2 regions of the Agrobacterium sp. NPDC058088 genome follow, and region 1 is predicted to be linked to the other one. Evidence: predicted binding sites of a transcription regulator. Region 1 holds the regulator's gene; the other holds the start of a gene.
The links. The regulator LexA, encoded in region 1, represses DNA repair genes until DNA is damaged. The targets are predictions, from matches to a motif close to TGTTCNNNNTGTGTTCNG.
Positions count from the first base shown of each region.

Region 2: ACFVTJ_RS18030 (ATP-dependent helicase) is a predicted target of LexA. The motif match lies at 1,661-1,678, and genes of this name have one in related genera.

Region 1 is NZ_JBHVSU010000002.1:922,743-926,156, forward strand. Features, by position in the region: gene ACFVTJ_RS09860 (ComEC/Rec2 family competence protein) at 1-459, shown strand, start outside; gene ACFVTJ_RS09865 (glutathione S-transferase family protein) at 491-1,168, opposite strand; gene lexA (transcriptional repressor LexA) at 1,568-2,290, opposite strand; gene ACFVTJ_RS09875 (VOC family protein) at 2,503-3,384, shown strand; gene kdsA (3-deoxy-8-phosphooctulonate synthase) at 3,384-3,414, shown strand, end outside.
Region 2 is NZ_JBHVSU010000007.1:19,089-22,502, forward strand. Features, by position in the region: gene ACFVTJ_RS18030 (ATP-dependent helicase) at 1-1,531, opposite strand, end outside; gene ACFVTJ_RS18035 (ABC transporter ATP-binding protein) at 1,853-2,590, opposite strand; gene ACFVTJ_RS18040 (ABC transporter ATP-binding protein) at 2,587-3,414, opposite strand, start outside.

The DNA.
Region 1 (3,414 bases):
AGCGCAAAATCGAAACTGGCGCCGGAGGATTTGAAGGCCTTGGCGCGCGAAATGACGGCCACGCTGAGGGATGCTGCGCCGGGCGTCTTTACCTGCCGGACGGGCATCTGGTGCGTGGCGCGTGCGCGAAGCGGCGAATGGATCATCGTGCTGGAGGACGGTCGGTTTGCCGGGAAAGCCTGTGATATCGCCGATATCGTCATCGTTTCCCGCAGAACCTCATTTGCGCAATGCCGCTCGGGAGCCTTGCTGCTCAACCGCGACATATTAAGGCGCATCGGCTCGGTTGAGCTAAATTTCGCCGGCAGCGATGAAGCGGGCGTCGTGGGACAGATGCGCGCTGCAACCGCCGGTGCGGACAGGCCGTGGAGCGAACATCGCTTCTATGACTGGAAGAGCGGCCGTTTTGACCACGAGGTGCCTGAAGCCGTTACCCGCTTGCTGGCGGCATCGCAATGAGTGCCGCCAGAAAGGTTCGTCAGGCCTTCACTCAGACCTTGGCGCGCAGATCCGCGGTCACTTCGCCAATGCCGCCAATTTCCTCTTCATGTGGCAGGTCGCGCCAGATTTCCTTCAGTCCGGCCTCGTACCATTCGCGCATGGCGGGCAGGGCGAGCAGCCGGTCGCAATAGGCTTTCGCTGCCGGCGAAAGATCGGCGCCATAGGTCTGGAAACGGAACGCCACCGGGCAGAAGAAGGCGTCGACCGCCGTGAATTTCTGACCGGCGAGAAAAGGTCCGCCGAATCTGGTGAGACCTTCACTCCACAACGCATCGATGCGCTTTATATCGGCCGCAAGCCCGGCATCGCCAGCTTTTGGTCTTACCCGGATACCGACCGACATGGGGTAGAGATTGCGCAGTGAGAAAAATCCCGCATGCATTTCGCTCGCCGCCGAGCGTGACCAGGCCCGCGCCTGCTTGTCGCTCGCCCAGACGCCCTGATGCCTCTCGGCCAGATATTCGGCGATCGACAGTGATTCCCAAACTGTCACTCCCTCGTCGACAAGGCATGGCACCTTGCCGGTCGGCGAAAATGTGGAGAAGGAAACACCTTCGCCGAAGGGAATGAGTTTTTCATCAAAGGCGATGCCAAGCGTGCGCATCAAAACCCAGGGTCGCAACGACCATGAGGAATAGTTCTTGTTGGCAATATAAAGATCGTACATGGCGTTTTTCCCCGATAGGACGCGCATTTCTACACCTGCGAAGGCGCTCTGGAATATCGCAAATAATCCATGGCTCCCATAAGCCGCATTGATGAATGGGAAGCGAGGGTGACAGAAAAGAGTTCTGTCGATCTCACCGCTTGGAGACAGAAAGCACTTGCGACAATGCTGAGCGAAGCAGAAGGCCGATTGAGTTTACGCGTTAAGCCAACTCTATGCCTGCGGCGTCAGGGAAACAAAGCGAGGATTGATTCTCAAAAAATGACGCGCCATCGGCCAGATGACGCGCATGTTCCTGCATCGGCAAACCAAGTCTTTCCCAGAAGTCGACACTTCATAGGGGAGCACCATTTTTATGACGGCCCCATCGCGACAGGGACTCTGCGCGATGTCACCACATCAATGGTAACGGCGGATCAATCCCACCAGCTTGCCCTGAATTTTCACCCGATCCGGTCCGAAAATGCGGGTCTCATAGGCCGGGTTTGCCGCTTCCAGCGCAATGGACGCACCCTTGCGGCGAAAGCGCTTCAGCGTGGCCTCTTCATCATCCACCAGCGCCACGACAATATCGCCCGGATTGGCGGTGTTGCCGTTGCGGATGATGACGGTGTCGCCGTCAAAAATCCCGGCCTCGATCATCGAATCGCCTTTGACCTCAAGCGCGTAATGTTCGCCCGACCCCAGCATATCCACCGGCACAGCCACATCGTGGGTATTGTTCTGGATGGCAGAAATCGGCACACCGGCAGCGATGCGGCCCATGACGGGAACGGTGGCGGCACCTGCGAAATCGTTGGCGGGCGCCTTAGGGGCGGGGGCGGGTTCCGGCTCCTTCGGTTTTCCGAGACTTCCCTCGATGACGCTCGGCGAAAAGCCGCGCTGCGGCCTTGCGCCCGGCGTGTAAGCCTCAGGCAACTTGATGACTTCGAGCGCTCGCGCCCTGTTGGGTAGCCGGCGAATGAATCCGCGCTCTTCGAGTGCGGTAATCAGCCGGTGAATACCGGATTTCGAAGCAAGATCGAGTGCGTCCTTCATTTCATCGAAGGAGGGCGGCACGCCGGACTCTTTCATTCTTTCATGAATGAAGAGAAGCAATTCCTGCTGTTTGCGCGTGAGCATGAGGAAAACACCCTTGAGAATCGTCGTTGAAGTCGCGAAACAAATACAGAACGAACACTATATGTTCCATATGTGTTCTGCAATCCCCTAAAATTTCGTGAACCTGCTATCTGTTGTTTTGATGATTTGCTTCATGGCGCCTGATTGTGCTCTTCTGACGTCCAAATCGTCCAGGTATGCTTGGGCGGGGTGCCAGCGCAGGAAAACAGGCCATGATGAAATCACATCGCATCGATCATCTCGTTCTGCCAGTGGAAGATCTCGGCATTGCCGTAAAGCGCCTTGTCAGCCTTGGATTTACGGTCGCACCGGAAGCTTTGCATCCGTTCGGAACCCGAAATGCCTGTGTCTTTTTCAAAGACGATACCTATCTTGAGCCACTCGCGATTGCTGATCCGGCTAAATATAACGCATCTGCGGACGGCGGCGATGTGTTCACAGGCAGGGACAGGGCCTTCAGGCAAAAAGTCGGGCAGGAGGGCTTTTCGGCTCTCGTGGCCAAAACCGAGGATGCCCTTGCAGACCATGAGAGGTTTGTGACGTCGGACGTGTCGGCTGGCGATGTATTCCATTTTTCACGCCCCGTGCGGATGCCAGACGGATCGCAGAGCGAGGCGGCCTTCCGTCTCGCCTTCGCGGCAAGCGGTTCGGCGGCGGATTTCTTCCTCTTTAGTTGCCAGCGGCTGCGCGCCCTGCCGGGAGACCGCGCGGCGCTGGAGCGTCACGCCAACAGTGTCTCAGGCCTTAGCGAAATTATCCTGTTTTCAGGTGGCGACACGAAGGCGGTGCACCTGATCGAAACTGTGTTGGGCTGTGAGGGTAGGGTGTCTTCGGGTGGAGACATGGTTTTTGTTGCCGGCAATGCCCGCGTGAGGCTAACCCAAAAAGCTGACTTGGGCGGACTGGCCTTAGGACTTTCTGCCGGGAGCGACGTCGGATTGCATGGCATGGGCGTCGTCTTTTCTGCCGACGATCTTGCCGTGACAGAAGCGGTGCTTGCTGCTAATGGCGTGTTCTGCGCAAAAGCGGGCGGCCGTCTGGTGGTGCCCGCCGCACCCGGTCAGGGCGTTGCCTTCGCCTTCGAGGAAAAATGATGAGCGTTACGAACAATCTCAAAGTCACCG
Region 2 (3,414 bases), on a different contig from region 1:
CATGGATGCGTTCGAGATGGGGTTCATACCAAAGGCGGGCTTGCCCGATTTCGCCGGGCCAGCCGTTTTGGCCCCGCCGCAGCCCCATCAGCAATTGTGTGAAAGCGGTCCAATCATCGCCGGTCTTCGGCGGCGGCGGAATTTCTGCAAGGGCAAGCAGTGGTTCCGGGTCAGGCGCGATCATATCTAGAATATTGCCGGCTTTCTTCGGCCCGATGCCGGGCAGCATCTGCAGCAGCCGGAAACCGGCGACGCGGTCACGCGGGTTTTGCGCGAAGCGGAGCACGGCCAGCATGTCCTTCACATGGGCGCTGTCCAGGAATTTCAGGCCTCCGAATTTGACGAAGGGGATGTTGCGGCGGGTCAGTTCCACCTCGAGCGGGCCGCTATGGCTGGAGGTGCGGAACAGCACGGCCTGCTGTTTCAGCGTCATGCCGGTTTCGCGGTTGGCGAGGATCTGGTCGATGATGAAATTCGCCTGTTCGTTTTCGTCCTTCACCGTCACGAGCTTCGGGCGCTCTAGCGATTGCCGCTCTGTCCAGAGGTTCTTGGTAAAACGCTCGCGCGCGAGATCGATGACACCGTTAGCGGCCGCGAGAATCGGCTGTGTCGAGCGATAGTTGCGATCCAGCGTGATGATATCTGCCGCCGGGCTGAAGCACGCCGGAAAATCGAGTATGTTGCGCACCGTTGCGGCCCGGAAGGAATAGATCGACTGTGCATCGTCGCCCACCACGGTCAGGCCGCGACCGCCGGGTTTCATCGCCATCAGGACCGACGCCTGCAACCGGTTGGTATCCTGATATTCATCCACCATCACATGGTCGAAACGGTTCCCGATGTCATCCGCGAGAACGGGATCGCTGACCATCTGCGCCCAGTAGAGCAGGAGATCGTCGTAATCGAGCACGTTCTGGACCTGTTTGGCCTCGACATAGGCTGCAAACAGTTCCTTCAGTTCGCTCTCCCAGTCGGCAACCCATGGATAATGCTGGCGAAGAATGTCTTTTAACGGCGTCTGGGAATTTACGACGCGCGAATAGATCGCAAGGCATGTCCCCTTTGTCGGAAAGCGGCTCTCGGTCTTGGAAAAACCGAGTTCGTGCCGGGAAAGGTTCATTAGGTCAGCGCTGTCTTCACGGTCATGAATGGTGAAATCGATATTGAGCCCGATCTGCTCGGCATAGATGCGCAACAGGCGGGCGCCGATGCCATGAAACGTACCGGACCAAGCCAGGGCATCCGTCATGATTGCGGAATTCGCGCCGAGAACCTGCTTGCAGATACGCTCGACACGCCGCGACATTTCGGAGGCAGCCCGCCGCGAAAACGTCATCAGCAGGATGCGGCGGGGATCGGCGCCGTTGACTATAAGATGGGCGACGCGGTGGGCGAGCGTATTGGTCTTGCCGGAACCGGCACCGGCGATGATCAGCAGCGGTCCGGCCGTGTGCCCTTCCTCCAGCCCAACGCCATGCTGCACTGCCCTGCGTTGCTGTTCGTTGAGCTTTTCCAGATAGGCAACCGCCATGCCAGCAATCCTTCGATAACCTGCCTGTTCCCACGCGTGAGAACCTTGTTCAGAGATGGCAGTCGTCGGAATGTCCGGCCATTGTCTGCCCTGTTGTCGCAATGATTAGCAAAGACTCAAACAGCAATCCAGAACAAATGCTGAACGCATTGTTCCGGTGGTTTGAACGCAGTCGGTGGTGAAATTTATCGGCCTAAAAGGTCGCTCGTCCCCTGACGGCGATTGTCCGCTACTGATCGGGTGAAATCGCCGAAATCGCGCCGCGGGAGAAGGCGGGCGGCCGTGTATGGGCCGCCCGGCGTGAGCGTTGTGGAGAGATTGTTACAGGAAACTGCTTTCGAACAGCTCACCTGAGTAGGCGGCATGTGTGACGCCTGCTTCAAGGTCGGCCTTGGTCAGCTCATCCACAAAAACGCCGTTCTGCATCACCAGCACGCGGTCGCACATGTGGGCGATGACCGCCAGATCGTGGCTGACGAGAACAAAGGTCAAGTCTCGTTCTTCGCGCTGGTCGGCAAGAAGGTTGAGGATTTCGGCCTGGATTGAGACATCGAGCGCGGAGGTAGGTTCATCAAGTAGCAGGATCGGCGGTTCCAGAATGAGCGCGCGGGCGATTGCCACGCGCTGGCGCTGGCCGCCGGAAAGTTCATGCGGGAACCGCTCGGCAAAATGGACGGGCAGGCCAACCTGTTGCAGGGCGGCAGGCACTTTTGACCAGCCATCGTCAAGTCCCATGGCGTAGATCGGTTCGGCGAGAGCCCGGCCGATGCGGTGGCGAGGATGCAGCGAACCGTAGGGATCCTGAAACACCATTTGGGCCAGTTTCAGTTCGTCGCGACTGCGGGTCTTGCCGACCGGTTTGCCGTTGAAGCTGATGGAGCCGGTCCAGCCGGCCTCCAGTCCCGCCAGCGACCGCAACAAGGTCGACTTGCCGCAGCCGCTCTCACCGACGATGCCGAGCGTTTCACCCTTGTTGACCGTGAGGCTGACGCCGCGCACGACGTGATTGCGGTTTTCCTTTGCGCCATAGACGACGTCGAGCTTGTCTACCGTGATCATCGCATCACCTCCGCATCGATGGCCTGACGGTCCAGCACCTTGAGACGTCGCACCGGATTGCGGGGATCGGGCATCGCCGCGATGAGACCCCGCGTATAGGGATGTTGCGCTTCCTCCAGCTTCGTCAGCGTTTCCACCACGCGCCCGCCATACATGACCAGCACGCGCTCACAGAAGGCCGCGACCATGCGGATGTCATGGCTGATGAGGATCAGGCCGGAATTATTCTCGCGCACCATCTCGTCCAGAAGCAAAAGAACATCCTTGCGCACGCTGACGTCGAGGGCCGAGGTCGGTTCGTCGGCAATCACCAGCTTTGGCTTGGCGAGCAGCATCATGGCGATCATCACACGCTGCCCCATGCCGCCCGATATCTGGTGCGGATAAAGCGCCATGACACGGTCGGGATCGTTGACACGAACGCGCAGCAACATGTCGCGCGCTGCACCTCTCGCTGCCTTTCCGGTCAGCGCCAGATGCAGTTCGGCAGCCTCCGCCACTTGCTTTCCGATGGGCAGCACCGGGTTCAGCGAATAACGCGGGTCCTGCATAATCAGCGCCATCTCGCTGCCGCGGATCGCGCCCATCTGGCGCTCGGATTTTTCGAGCAACGCTTCGGACAGGAAATCCATCCGTTCCGCCGTCACCGTGGCGCTTTTCGGCAGGAGCCGCATGGCGGCGCGACCGGTGGTAGATTTTCCGGAGCCGGATTCACCCACGATGCCGACCCTTTCGCGCCCGACATCGAAATTGACATTGGACACGGCCGGAATGGTGTTGCGGCCGAAACGGACGTTGAGGTCGCGGACCGAGAGGATGGGGGA